3 regions of the Paenibacillus sp. p3-SID867 genome follow, and region 1 is predicted to be linked to each of the others. Evidence: riboswitches for the same ligand, from Rfam matches in the RefSeq annotation. Region 1 holds a riboswitch; each other region holds the start of a gene.
What was found. Region 1 has a riboswitch for ZMP and ZTP ahead of M4D81_RS32525 (GNAT family N-acetyltransferase). Riboswitches for the same ligand answer to the same signal wherever they lie in the genome.

Region 2: another riboswitch for ZMP and ZTP. It lies ahead of rpiB (ribose 5-phosphate isomerase B); the one in region 1 lies ahead of M4D81_RS32525 (GNAT family N-acetyltransferase).
Region 3: another riboswitch for ZMP and ZTP. It lies ahead of purT (phosphoribosylglycinamide formyltransferase 2); the one in region 1 lies ahead of M4D81_RS32525 (GNAT family N-acetyltransferase).

Annotation. Positions count from the first base shown of each region.
Region 1 covers NZ_JAMBDM010000031.1:17,544-22,390, forward strand. Annotated here, with positions in the region: partial or broken gene M4D81_RS32510 (DoxX family protein) at 31-186, shown strand; gene M4D81_RS32515 (aminoglycoside phosphotransferase family protein) at 383-1,255, shown strand; partial or broken gene M4D81_RS32520 (group II intron maturase-specific domain-containing protein) at 1,462-1,707, opposite strand; ZMP/ZTP riboswitch at 2,149-2,230, shown strand; gene M4D81_RS32525 (GNAT family N-acetyltransferase) at 2,282-3,382, shown strand; gene M4D81_RS32530 (MBL fold metallo-hydrolase) at 3,633-4,499, shown strand; gene M4D81_RS32535 (hypothetical protein) at 4,776-4,847, shown strand, end outside.
Region 2 covers NZ_JAMBDM010000016.1:13,161-18,007, reverse strand. Annotated here, with positions in the region: gene M4D81_RS26465 (L-threonylcarbamoyladenylate synthase) at 1-671, shown strand, start outside; gene M4D81_RS26460 (manganese efflux pump MntP) at 754-1,317, shown strand; gene M4D81_RS26455 (low molecular weight protein arginine phosphatase) at 1,371-1,958, shown strand; ZMP/ZTP riboswitch at 2,050-2,131, shown strand; gene rpiB (ribose 5-phosphate isomerase B) at 2,246-2,710, shown strand; gene M4D81_RS26445 (TIGR01440 family protein) at 2,792-3,376, shown strand; gene M4D81_RS26440 (serine hydroxymethyltransferase) at 3,468-4,718, shown strand.
Region 3 covers NZ_JAMBDM010000003.1:537,090-541,936, reverse strand. Annotated here, with positions in the region: gene M4D81_RS08715 (MATE family efflux transporter) at 1-835, opposite strand, end outside; gene purT (phosphoribosylglycinamide formyltransferase 2) at 1,159-2,319, opposite strand; ZMP/ZTP riboswitch at 2,403-2,483, opposite strand; gene M4D81_RS08705 (PAS domain-containing sensor histidine kinase) at 2,737-4,179, shown strand; gene M4D81_RS08700 (YdcF family protein) at 4,190-4,822, opposite strand.

The DNA.
Region 1 (4,847 bases):
CTGTTTAAAGACATAACAGTGCCCCTTGATTATAGCGGTATCTTTTTTCTCATGATGGGTGAGGCTTTATCTCATGCGTTTGCTAATGATTACGGCGATTACGGATTCCATATCATTCTTCCGCTTGTCTATGCTGCGCTTGGCATCGCTTCCTGGGCGTTGCGTCAGAAAAGCCGCAGACTTTAATGGCATAAAGAGATTAGAGGCGATATGATAATGTTCTATAACGTTGATTGAAGTAGTAGAACTAGCTGGTTTACGTGCCAATGATACCGCTGATTAGCGGTATACTTTAACTATAATTAGGTATTATCTGTCTATTCCATTATTTCTTTGATACCCTGTTAAATATGTGATGGTAACACCGAGGAGGTAGCGAATCATGGTTGAGAAAATGCACGTCGACGAAAAGGAACTTGATGAAGCGCTCGTTCGTCGTCTGCTTGTTGCACAGTTTCCCCATTGGGCGGATCTATCCCTGCGACGGATCGAGCCGGCTGGCACAGTGAACGCCATCTTTCGGCTAGGCAACGAATATTTAGTTCGGCTCTCGCGGCGGGAAGGGCCTACGACACCAGAAAGTCCCGAGTTTACTTGGCTGCCTAAGCTTGCTCCATTGGTTCCGCTGGAAGCTCCTGTACCAGTCGCTCTAGGGCACCCGAATAGCGAATATCCGTGGTTTTGGTATATACACACATGGGTTGAGGGCGAGACGGTGCCGATAGAGGAGATTGACGCGATTCAGGCAGCTCGTGATCTTTCGGAGTTCGTTGCAGCGCTGCAACAAATCGATTCATCGGGTGGGCCACAGGGACGCGGCATTCCTTTGGCTCAAAGGGATGAGGGGTTCCGATACTGTTTGGCACAGTTCGATGGCGATGTTGCTGCGGTGTCTGATGTGTGGGAATCGGCACTTGCCGCGCCTCCGTGGAGCGGCCCACCAGTTTGGCATCACGGCGACCTTGACATGCGTAACTGGCTTGTGCGAAATAAACGAATCACCGGTGTGATTGATTGGGATACAATGGGCGTTGGCGATCCTGCATGCGATGTCATGGTCGCATGGAAGTTACACTCGCCGGCAGCACGTGACGCGTTCCGCAATTATCTACCTACGGATGACGCTACATGGGCAAGAGCCCGCGGATGGGTCGTATCGCAGGCGGTGGCAGTGTTGGCTTACTACACGCCAGAAAACAATCCAGTTCTGTACCATGAGGCAAAATCCTGGCTCGACCTAGTATTGTCAGAATGATGCTTGATAATCTTGCTGTTAAGTATCAATGGTGTCATAGAGATCGAATCCGATAGTTGAATAATTATAAAGGCAAATCGAGTAGGAGGGGGCGACTAACCCCCGTCTTCTCACACCACCGTACATGCGGGTCCGCATACGGCGGTTCCAAAAGGTTAACAAAGCTCCAGATAACGAGTAAGTAAATTTATCAGCCCTTTCGCTTCCTAATAGGAGTTCGGAAGGGCGTTGTTCGTGTTGCGGGACATTTCCTAAGCACCTCTACGGGAGTTGGCCATCTTGGACGCTGCCCATTCGGGCACACCCAGTGCCCGGAGCTCCCGGAGGCGGGTGCGTACCCGTTTCCATTGTTTCCACAAGCACATTCGCAGGCGCCTGCGAATCCACTGGTCGAATCTCTCACAGTGGTTCTTGGCAGAAGCTATCCGGAAATAGCCCATCCAGCCCATGAGCCTGATTGTGTAGTTATGTTATGAGTTAGGAAATTCAGATTATTAAGTTAGCGGACAATACTGAAGGCGAAATATGAAGCTTACAAAGTCTGAGCTCGTGGAGTTGTTAATCCAATCAGAGCAATACATTGCTCAGAACAATAGGCTCTGGTTGAAAAATGAATTCGAAAAATACCAATAAATAAGCATAAGCAAACACAAAAGGGAGCCTGTGCTTGCTTATGCTTTCAATTATCCTTTCTGTCTTTCTCTAACGGGAAACGATAGCGTAGGAGCTGCATTTGCGGAACCTTTTTTGGTTTGTTGAAGCAACGGGTGGGATTGTTCATTACTGTGCTTAGAACAGGCCACAAGAATTCTGATTAGTCTATCTAAGTTCGAATATTTTGAAAAATGTTGTTGATCTCAATCGTTCGCCAGTCTTATAATAAATAGTAAACATATGGGATGCGTAACTGGCGAGAACGTAGATTACTACGGGGGAGCGCATCCGTCAAATAAGCCGTTCGCCTGGGCAAAGCATTTGGTTGATTTTTAACCAAATGCTTTTCTATTTTTCGAGGAGAGTGCTGGGATGGGAGCAGTGAAAAAAGTAGCGGTGCTGGTGTATGAGCAAGTGGATGCATTGGACGTAACGGGACCATTCGACGCGTTCGCGGTGGCGAGTAACTGGGGACAGGACTTTCTGGTCTATACGGTCGCTCTGGAATCAAAAACGCCGATTAGGACAATTAGCGGCTTGACGATTCTTCCGGAATTCGCTGCTTCAGAGTGTCCGACGCCAGACATCCTGATCGTTCCGGGAGGCTGGGGAGCACGCAAGGAGATGCATAATGAGAAGTTAACCGATTGGATCAAAGAAACCTCCCAGTGTGCTTCATTTACTCTGTCCGTATGTACGGGGGCATTGCTGCTCGCCAAGGCCGGACTTCTCGAAGGACTACGTGTGACCACCAATATACGGGCGATGGATTTACTTATTGAGGCCGCGCCGGCGAGCGCGACGCTGATAGAGAACGTCCGATACGTGGACAATGGCCGAATCATTACATCGGCTGGTGTTACGGCAGGCATAGATGCAGCGCTACATCTTATCGCAAAGCTTCACGGGGAGGAACGGGCGATCGATACTGCGTCGAGGCTGGAGCATGACTGGAGACGAGAGCCTTCCGAATCGCTGGCTATCCTTAGGGCAACATATGAAGATGTGGACGGTATTCGCTCCCTTTTTATCGACGCAGCGCAATGGATTCATTCGGTTCATGGCTTCTGGCAATGGCGTGTAGAAAGCTTCGAACGCGAGATTGTCGATGCATTTGTCCGTGATAATGAAGTGTTCGTCGCTGTTCTAAGGAATGAACTTGTCGGGTGTCTCTCCGTCCACTGGGTATACGAGGAAATATGGGGAGAGCAATTTCACGAGGACGCGGGGTATGTTCATCGGTTATGCGTCTCACACAAACGGAAGGGAGAAGGAATTGGCCGTGAACTCATTCGCTACGCGGAAAGTTATGTTCGGGCCAATGGAAAAAGCCGGCTTCGTCTCGACTGTATGGCCGACAACCCAAGACTAAATTCATACTACGTAAATCTAGGATTCGTGTTGCAGGGTCGCTTTGACGCGGGCTCCTGGAGCGCGCACTTGTATGAGAGGGAGATCATCGCAAAAGCATAAACCATTTCCATTCGAAAAAACCATTTAAACCAAACCGTACCTTTCCATGATGAAGATGATGTTATAAAATGTAAATATTACTCTGAGGTATCGGCGAGCGCATGAAGAAATAAATGATAGTTAAATACACGGGAGGCGATTCCATTGGTAACAAAATAAAATGAGAAAATCGATATGCGAACTCGAGCCCCAAATTAGCATGCAGATTTTCTCTTAGCCGTTGCAAATAAAATTTAGAGGAGAATTTGACATGCTAAATAAAATAAGAGAATCAATCTATTACCTAACGAACCAAAACAATAAGGAAAGACCGACGCTAGGACTCGTTTGCGGAGACAAATACAGCCTGGTTATCGATGGCGGAAATTCGGTTCAGCACGCACGGGACTTCTTGCGTGAAATCGGGAAATTAAACGTACCTCCGATAAAATATTTGGTCATTACGCATGCGCATTGGGATCATTTTCTAGGGATGAACGAATTTGAAGCAACAATTATAGTTAATACCCGAACGAATGAAATCATTCAGGAATGGCGCGGGTTTTCGTTTGACGATCGTTCTCTCAAAGAATATGCAGATGCCAAAAAGATCGATTCACTATGTGTGGAGATCATCAGGAGTGAAATACCGGATAGAGACACATTCCAGTTAACTTCGCCGGATATCATTTTTGAGGAATCCCTTCATATCGACTTAGGATATAAAGTTTGTGTTCTTGAAACCATTCGAAGCACGCATACGGAAGACTCAACCATCGTATATATTCCGGATGAAAAGGTCCTTTTTCTGGGGGATAGTGCATATGGCACAACGAAAAATTCTTTGTATCATTTTAAGCAATCTCTGTTATTGCCTATGATCGAGGATATTCGGAAATATGACGCCACTCACTTCCTGCTGGGGCATGAATCCATTTGTGACACGGCGGAGATGGATCTGTATTGGAAAGAGCTCATCTCAACGAGCAATGCAGTGACATCCGCATCTATGGAGAAGGCGGTAGAGGCTTTTGAAAGGGAGCACAACCGAAAACCCTCTGAAGATGAACTCTTTTTCTTAAAAGCATTCGTGAATGATCAGATATTAAAATCGCAATACGAACAAGCGGAAAAATAAAAGAGGCAGCTGACTATATTTATTAGACAGGATTCATTTGTGAGTTTTATAATCTTCGAAGAATGCTCAGAGAGGCAAATGACCCAGCTTAAGATAAGGTTATCTCAAGCTGGGTCGATTTTTTTATTCTTTTGAAAGAAGGGATTCAAGAATCGTTTGGTCATCCGGTACTTACAAGAATCAGATGCGGAAGAATATCTTCATACTTAGGAGAACAAAAATGATATTAGAACTTAATAAACAGGATTTTTATAAAATACGGCATATCACCGATCAGTGTCAAACGTTGAAGTCAGGGCGATCGTTAATGGGAATAACCCGGGCAGAGTTTATGTTGATGATTTAACG
Region 2 (4,847 bases), on a different contig from region 1:
TGATCAGCGCCGCCGGGCGTCCGCTGGCTGCGCCGAGCGCGAACCGTTCCGGTCGGCCAAGCCCGACGCTGGCCAGCCATGTCCTGGAGGATTTGGCCGGGGCGATCGACGGCGTCCTCGACGGCGGCCCTGCCGGGGTGGGCGTCGAGTCGACGGTGGTGCAAGTCGGCGAAGACGGCGCCGTCACGGTGCTCCGCCCGGGCGGCGTCACGGCCGAGCAGCTTGCCGCGGTTGCGGCAAGCGTGCGCATGGACCCGGCGCTGCATCGCGCCGCCGGGGAGGCGGAGAGCCCGGCGCCGCGCTCGCCGGGCATGAAGTACACGCACTACGCACCGAAGGGTGCGATGTGCGTGGTGCAGGGCCCGCGTGCCGACGCGGTGTCGGCACGCATCGCGGCCGAGCTTGAGGCGGCTGCCCGACGCGGGGAGGTGACCGGCGTGCTGTCGTTTGACGAGCACATCGGTCACTACCGCGCGGACGTTGCCGTCTCGCTCGGCAGCCTGGCCGCGCCGGAGGAAGCGGCCCGCCGGCTGTACGCCGGCCTGCGCCGGTTCGATGATGAAGGCGCAACCTTCATCCTGGCCGAAGCGTGCCCGGAGCAGGGCCTCGGAGCAGCCGTCATGAACCGGCTGCTCAAGGCCGCGGGACACCACATCATCGACGTGAATTAAAGCAGCCGCATGAACGCTGTTGGCATCATTTACCCCTTGTCCGCATATGGTGTACAAGACCATGGGACTTGGGGGAATGGGCATGCTGGAGGCGTCTGTCCAATCGGGACAGCTTGCGGCGATTCTGCTGATGGCGGTTGCACTCGGGCTAGACGCATTTTCGCTTGGAATCGGAGTTGGAATGAGAGGCGGTATGCGCTTAGGCCATATGCTGGGCATCAGCTTCATGATCGCGTTGTTTCACATGCTGATGCCGCTGCTGGGCTTATTTGCCGGCCGCTATGTTGGCATGTTACTGGGCCACGTCACAGGGCTTGCTGCCGGCGGGCTGCTGCTTTTACTGGGCGGGCATATGATGTATAACGCCCTGCGGGGCGGAGAGGGACAGCGAATACATCCTACCGCATTTTTAGGCATGCTGCTGTTTTCGCTTAGCGTCAGCATCGACTCCTTCTCGGTAGGCGTTTCCCTCGGAATGTTTGTGGATGATGTGCTGTTAATCGTAATTTCCTTCGGGGTCGTGGGCGGTTTGCTGTCCATTCTCGGTTTGCTGCTTGGCCGTCAGGTAAGCAATAAGCTGGGGGAGTACGGTGAAATGCTGGGCGGACTGATTTTGGTTATCTTTGGCACCATGTTTATTTTTTGACGCAATATTTGTTACAATAACCCCAAAGAACCTACGAACGGGAGGAACGGACCGTGAAAAATATATTGTTTGTCTGCACGGGAAATACCTGCCGCAGTCCAATGGCGGAAGGCATGCTGCGCAAGCTTGCCAAACAACGGGGCATTCCGCTGGAAACGAAGTCCGCCGGTGTCTCGGCCGTGGATGGAATGCCGGTGTCCCATCATGCGGAATCCATCCTGCGAGACCAGGATATCCAGGAACGCTTGGTGTCCAAGCCGTTGACCGCGAACCTTGTAGAATGGGCGGACCTGATTCTGACGCTGACCCAGTCGCATAAGCAGTATGCTATAAGGCAGTTTCCGCACGCCGCAGACAAGATGCACACGCTGAAAGAGTTCGTTGAGGATGACCGCCGGGTGCTGGACGATCTGCGGGAGCAGGATAGTCTGTATGCAGCGCTTGAGCTGGCCAGATCTCTGGGCCACGATGTCAGCGACCGTGACCGGGAGCGTCTGATCGAGCTGCGTCAGCGCATCCCGAGCTTCGATATCTCCGACCCTTTCGGAGGCTCGCGGGAGGAATATGAAGCGACGGCCGCAGAGATACGGACGGCGTTGTTCCGTCTTTTGGACAAGCTGGAAGCGGATCGGCATAACTAAGCCTAGCTTTTAGAGATATGAAGCCTTGCATTGGGCTGAAAAGCCACTTGCCTTTCGCATGGTATTGCTTTAAGATGAAGTTGAAAAACAAATGATCCGGTGTAACTGGCGACGAAGTGGATGAAACCACGATGGAGCATCGGAATATACGGCCGGTCGCCTGGGCAAAGAGCATTTGGAGCACAATACGTGCGCCGACTGCTCTTTTTTCGTCTTTTGCGCCCGATTTGGGTTATAATGAAACAAGCTAAAACGCAAAAGCGAACATACGAGGGGGTTTTTCATAGATGAAAATTGCATTGGGTACGGATCATGCCGGCATTCGTCTGAAAGAGGAGATCATGGAAGTCATTCGGGGTCTTGGCCACGAGGTGGAGGATCTGGGCTGCGGCTGTTCCGATTCCGTGGATTATCCCGATTATGCCCTTCCGGTGTGCGAGAAGGTCGTCTCGGGTGAAGCGGACCGCGGCATTCTGATCTGCGGTACGGGGATCGGCATGAGCATAGCGGCCAACAAGGTGCCTGGCATTCGCTGCGCGCTGACACATGATGTGTTCTCAGCTAAAGCGACGCGCGAGCATAACGACAGCAACGTGATTGCGCTGGGTGAGCGTGTCGTCGGTCCCGGACTTGCTGCCGAAATCGTCAGCGCATGGCTGACGACGGATTTCAGTCATGGCGAGCGCCATGTCGGCCGCGTGAACAAGATCAAGGCCATCGAGGAGCGTTACCTGAAGAATGAATCGCGATAAGTGAACGCGTAATGCAGCTGCGGCTATCGTGATATGGGATTGAAGCATCTTCTGTGAAAAAATCATCGGGAGGACTGTGACATGACGGATATCTCCAAGGTTTCCTTGAACGAACAGACAGCGCGTATTGTCCGCGAACTGGCCAAAGTGGCCGTTTTAGGCCCGGGTAAAGTGCTGGTCATCGGAGCCAGCACCAGTGAAGTAGTTGGGCGCCGAATCGGTACGGGCGGCGCTCTTGAAACGGCGCAGCAACTCCTTCAGGGCATTGCCGAGGCTCAAACGGAATTCGGTTTTGCGGTGGCCTATCAATGCTGTGAGCATCTGAACCGTGCGCTTGTCATGGAACGCGAGCTGCTCGAGCGACTGGGCTTGACGGAAGTGGCGGCAGTTCCCATTCCGGGTGCGGGCGGGTCGATGGCTTCCGCAGCTTACCGCAGCATGAAGGAGCCCTGCCTTGCGGAATCGATTGAAGCCCATGCGGGTGTCGATATCGGCGAGACGCTGATCGGCATGCATTTGCGGAGAGTGGCGGTTCCGTTCCGGCCAACCGAGCGTTATATCGGGGAGGCGCGCGTAACTGCGGCTTATACCCGGCCCAAGCTGATCGGCGGAGAACGTGCGGTGTACCGACTCGAGCAGAGTGATGATTCCACGCTGTGCGATTGATTCGAATGAGAACTCGCTTTTTCAATGATGACTACTTGTAGTTTTTAAATTTGCAAGAAAAAATAACGATGGATTATGGGAGGATATGAACATGATGGAACATTTGCGGAAGAGTGACCCGGCTGTATTGGAAGCGATGGATTTGGAGCTGAAGCGTCAACGTAGCAACATTGAGCTGATTGCCTCTGAGAATATTGTCAGCGAAGCGGTTATGGAAGCAATGGGGACGGTGCTGACGAATAAATATGCGGAAGGCTACCCTGGCAAACGCTATTACGGTGGCTGTGAGCGTGTGGATATCGTGGAAGATATCGCCCGTGACCGCGCCAAAGAATTGTTCGGAGCCGAGCATGCCAACGTTCAGCCGCACTCCGGTGCCCAAGCGAACATGGCGGTATATTTGGCAGCCCTGAAGCCCGGAGATACCGTGCTCGGCATGAACCTGGCCCATGGCGGCCATTTGACTCACGGAAGCCCGGTTAACGCTTCTGGTCTTCTGTACAATTTCGTTGCCTACGGCGTGCAAGAAGACACGTTCCTTATCGATTACGACGAAGTCCGCAAAGCGGCATTCAAGCATCGCCCTCGTCTGATCGTGGCGGGTGCAAGTGCCTATCCTCGCATTATTGATTTTGAAAAGCTTGCTGCCATCGCCAATGACGTAGGCGCGTTGTTCATGGTCGACATGGCTCATATTGCAGGACTCGTTGCAGCAGGTCTTCATCCGAATCCGGTTCCGCATGCCCATTTTGTAACGACAACGACGCATAAGACGCTTCGCGGGCCTCGCGGCGGTATGATTCTGTGCAAAAAAGCTTGGGCGCAAGCGATTGATAAAGCGGTATTCCCCGGCTCCCAAGGCGGCCCGCTCATGCATGTGATTGCTTCCAAAGCCGTTGCGCTTGGCGAAGCCTTGGATCCGTCTTTCAAGACGTATGCAGAGAATGTCGTGAAGAATGCGAAAGTGCTGGCCGATACCCTGATCGAGGAAGGCCTGAACATTGTTTCCGGCGGAACCGATAACCACCTGATGCTGGTGGATACCCGTAATCTGGACATCACCGGCAAAGACGCGGAGAAAGTTCTGGACTCCATCGGGATTACCGTGAACAAGAATGCCATCCCGTTTGATCCGACCAGCCCGTTCGTAACGAGCGGTATCCGTATTGGTACCCCTGCGGTTACTTCCCGCGGTATGGATGAGCAAGCGATGGTTACCATCGCGAAAATTATTGCCATGACTTTGAAGCAGCCGAAAGACGAGGCAACGCTTGAAAAAGCAGGCCGTTTGGTGGCTGAGCTTACAGATCAATACCCTCTCTATGCTGAAATGAAATATTAATCACAGTTTCCTTCGCATAAGAAGCCTATGATAAGAGGACCCCGCCTGATGCAGGTGGGGTCCTCTTAGGAGCTATGAACATTCTGGCCAGATTGCTATGCTCTCATTTTCCCAGTCAGGCCCTTTCGC
Region 3 (4,847 bases), on a different contig from region 1:
TGTCAATCTTCTGAGCAGCAGTATATGCGGCTACGGCTGTTGCCCCAAGTCCGTTAAGCGTAATCTGAAGAATGATGGCACCGATTGCAATGATGGAGGCTTGGAAGCCCATCGGGAAACCGACCCACATATGCCGGTGTATAAATGTCCAATCGATGGACCAATCAGCATTCTTGAACTGCAGAAGCGGAACCTTTTTATGAATGTATAACAAGCAGAGCAGGCAGGAGAATAGCTGCGATACCACCGTGGCAAGCCCTGCTCCGGCTACTCCCATCTTGAATACGAGAATAAATAACAGATCGAGTACGATATTCAGAATGCTTGCGACCACCAAGAATAGAAGCGGTGTCCGGCTGTCCCCAAGCGCTCTGAGCAAGTTCGCCAGCAAGTTGAACAGGACGGCTGCCCCAACACCCCAATTAATGACGATTAAGTACGAATAAGCATCATCCAGGATTTCTGCCGGCGTGTTCATCATGACGAGGACAGGCCTCGTGAATATGACACTCACAATGGTCAGAAAAACCGTGAATACAAGGCTAATCCATATACTCGTTCCCACGCTTTTGCGAACGCCCGCGATATCCTTCGCGCCAAAACGCTGGGCCGTTATGATGGATAAACCTGCGGTCAAGCCTTGGGCAAAGCCAATGACAAAAAACAAAATACTGCCCGTCGAGCCAACGGCCGCAAGTGCGTTCACACCAATGGTGCGCCCCACAATCAGGGTATCCGCCATATTATAAAATTGTTGAAAAATATTTCCGATCAAAAGCGGGATCGTAAACATGATGATCAGCTTGATCGGACTTCCTTGCGTCATGTCTCTCATGTAGATTCTCCTATGCCGTCATAAACGTTCCTCTATATATTTATTAGATAATATAACGCTATAAACTGTGCCTATAGAGCAGCACCTTGAAAACATTATAATGGGTGAGGGTCGTTTGTATTCTTGTGTATCTTATCATGAAAGAACATAAATTTCTGCATATTTATCATCAAAACCACTAACAAAACTAAGTCACTATGGTCAGAACAGTTCATACCGGATTTTGATCCGCGAAATCATTTCAATGAAAAAGATCAACCAGTTAATCGGTTGACCTTTTTTTCAGAAGATTATGGATGCACCACCCTAAGAATCGGTAATGATTAGGCTTCCTCAATAGCAAGCTCATCCAAAGCCTGCTTCGCACGCGAACGCGCTTCCTCTACTGTGCCGGCGGTTGACAACGCAACTGCGACCCGTCTTCCAACCTTGGTCACCGGTTTCCCAAAAATGCGCAGCTGCGTATTCGGAACAGCCAGTGCTTGCTCGGCACCGGTAATTGTGTAGTTCTCCAGCTCTCGCGCCGCTTTCAGCGGACGGCTGGCTCCAGGCGTTATTAATTCGATCTCCGGGATCGGAAAACCAAGAATGGCACGGACGTGAAGCGCGAATTCAGATAAATTTTGCGTCACCAGCGTAACCAAGCCGGTATCATGCGGTCGCGGAGACACCTCGCTAAAATACACTTTATCCGCAGCAAGGAACAATTCAACACCAAACAAACCATATCCGCCAAGCTCGTCGGTAATCGTCCTTGCAATATATTTAGCTTCCTCCATTTGCTCATCGGACATGTTGTGCGGCTGCCAGGATTCGATATAGTCCCCGCTCTCCTGAATATGACCGATTGGCGCACAGAAGCTTGTTCCATTGACGGAGCGAACGGTCAAAAGCGTGATCTCTGACTGGAACGTAATGAATTCCTCAATGATCACTCTGCCGTTCTGCACGCGGCCGCCTTCCATCGCGATGTTCCAGCAGGACTCGATATCCCCTTCGCAGCGGCATACACTCTGGCCTTTGCCTGAGGAACTCATCAGCGGTTTAATCACGCACGGAAAGCCCATATCCAGGACAGCCTGTTTAAATTCCTCATAAGTATCGGCAAATCGATAGCCTGCAGTAGGCAGTCCCAACTCCTCGGAAGCCAACCGGCGAATCCCTTCACGATCCATCGTAAGCTTCGCAGCTCTGGCAGTAGGAATAACCCGGTACCCCTCTTCCTCCAGTCTAACCAGCTCCGAAGTAGCGAGCGCCTCGATTTCGGGTACGATCAGGTCCGGCTTCTCCAGCTCGATGATTGCGCGTAATTTCTCCCCATCCAGCATATCGAGGACATGGCTGTGATCGGCAACATGCATGGCAGGAGCGTCGGCATAACGATCGACCGCTACGGTTTCAACACCCAGTCTCTGGGCCTCAATCACGACTTCTTTTCCGAGTTCTCCCGAACCTAGCAGCAGTATTTTCTTCGTTTTTAACATCGTTGTTTTATCCCCTTTTCGTAGTTTCAGAGACTTATAAAAAAGCAGAAAATAATAAAGAGGTAAGGGAAATAAGCTTCCCTTACCTCTGCCCAGGCGTACGGCCGTCGTCATCTATGTGCTCCCTCATGGTCCCCCATGCTACGCCAGTTACACATAAACCTATACATTGTTATTTAAATCATACTTAATCTTCCCGTTAATTGCAATATCACCGTAAGGCGACATTAGGATTTAGACTTCAGCATATCGATAGCATCCTTCAGCGATTGCGAAAGCCACTTCTTGGGATGGATTTATCGCCAAAACGAGAAATTTCGTTAAAGATCTATCGCTTTAAAGGATTGATGAATGATAGGGTCCAACATATAATATGGATAAATTCATTCCTGTCAGATATTTGAAAGGAGACTTGCTGTGCTGCCCTATTCCAACCCCAATCATGATTTTGCCTTTGAACAAGCCGTAATCGGAATGGCATTGATATCGCTTGATGGTTCGATTCTTAAGGTCAATTCGGCACTAAGTGATCTATTGGGATATTCACAGCAGGAGTTAACTGCCGGGGCGTCACAAGAAGATAGCAGCATCCGCGCCTTATTGAATCAAGTGGTTTGGAACACAAGAGCCACTCAAGATCAACAGCAATCCATAACCCAGTTTGAATATGTTTACCACCATCCATCCGATCGTGAAGTACACCTCAGTTTACGTATCAGCGTTAAGGAGGAGCTGGCGCAGAGTTTCCGTGGCTACTTGGTACAGTTTGAAGATCGAACCTTGTTGAGACAGCTCATGAAACAGCTGGAGCGGAAAGAACAGAAACTCAACGAGAAGGAAAATTCGTTTCTGCAGCTGCTGGATGGGCTTCCCCTCTCCGTACTCATCACAAAAAAGGGTATTGTCCACTATGTTAATTCTGCCGCGCTCAGACTTGTTAATGCTGCGCATCCCCGCGACGTCCTCGGGATTTCAACCGACGTGGTAGTCGACGCATCGTACCATAACAAACTGATGAAACGCAGGGCAAAATATGCCGAGAGCGGAGAGATCGGAAGCGTCGATTATCTGATACGCTGTCTGGACGGGCAGGAGAAAATGGTCACGGGATTCACGTTGACCATAAATTATGAAGGCGAAAAAGCGGCGGTCGGAATCTTTAAAGACATCACAGAGCAGCAGATGGAAGAAGATCGCGTGATGCAATCCGAGAAGCTGACCACCGCCGGCCAGTTGGCCGCCGGCATTGCCCATGAAATTCGAAATCCTTTAACTTCGATTAACGGATTCGTAAAATTGCTGCGATCTGCGGAACGCAGCAACGAGCTCTATTTTGAAATCATTGAATCGGAGCTCAAACGCATCGAGCTCATTGTCAATGAACTCCTGGTGCTCTCGAAACCGCAGAGTGTCCATGTCAGCGGACCCATCGACGTGTTTGCCATTATGGAACAGATCATTACGCTTATGAAGGTTCAAGCAGCCCTCAAAAATATCGAGATCATCCCTCATTATCCGATGGCACCGGTCTTCGTCCAGGGTGAAGTAAACCAGCTCAAGCAAGTGTTCATCAATCTGCTGAAAAATGCCATGGAAGCGATGAATCAAGGCGGTACCATTACCCTGGACATTTTGCACAACGCTCAAGAGGTTCAAATCATCGTGCAGGACGAAGGGATTGGCATGACGCAGGAGCAAATCCAATCCCTGGGACAGCCCTTTGTTACGACCAAAGACACCGGGACGGGACTGGGACTGATGATTACCAAGAACATTATTCATAATCATGGCGGTACGATGAACGTAGAGAGCATACCCGATTATGGGACAACCTTTACGATCCATTTACCGGCTTTATAACGCATACATATTATCGGAATGGTGAAGCCAGTTGATAGCCGATGTAATAAAAGACTTCTCTGATTAAAAAAGGAACTTTGCTTCTCAGGCTCTGATACGCACTCCGGGCTGTGGGCGAAGGATTGGCTTCCAATCCCATGTCTTCCGCCATCATCATCGCCCGCTTCATATGCAGCGGGTCACTTACAATGAGGTAAGAGGACAGCCCTGCTGAATCTCCTACCTTATTGGCAAAGTGCAGATTCTGCTCCGTGATCGTCGAAGCCGACTCGACAAGGATGTCACTCTCTGGAACACCGTGCTCGATGGCATACTGCCTGGCAACTTCCGATTCGGCAAGTTCATCCTCCGAACTGCGTCCGCCTGTAAATATCAGCTTGTCTACGTACTGCCGGTTATACAGCCATAGCGCATGATCAATGCGTCCCTGAAAAACAGGGGATGGCTTCCCTTCCCATACAGCAGCCCCCAGCACGATGGCTGCATCAGACGGAATATTGGCTGTTCTTTGCGCATAATTCCAAATGGTGATGCCCACATATAGCGTATAAATTAACAGGATTCCAATGAATCCCCCCAACACATAAATCACGGTACGCTTTCTTCTGCCCCGAGCTTCCTTTGCCGGCATATTTTGTGTCATGCTGCACCCCCAAATACCCAATCTT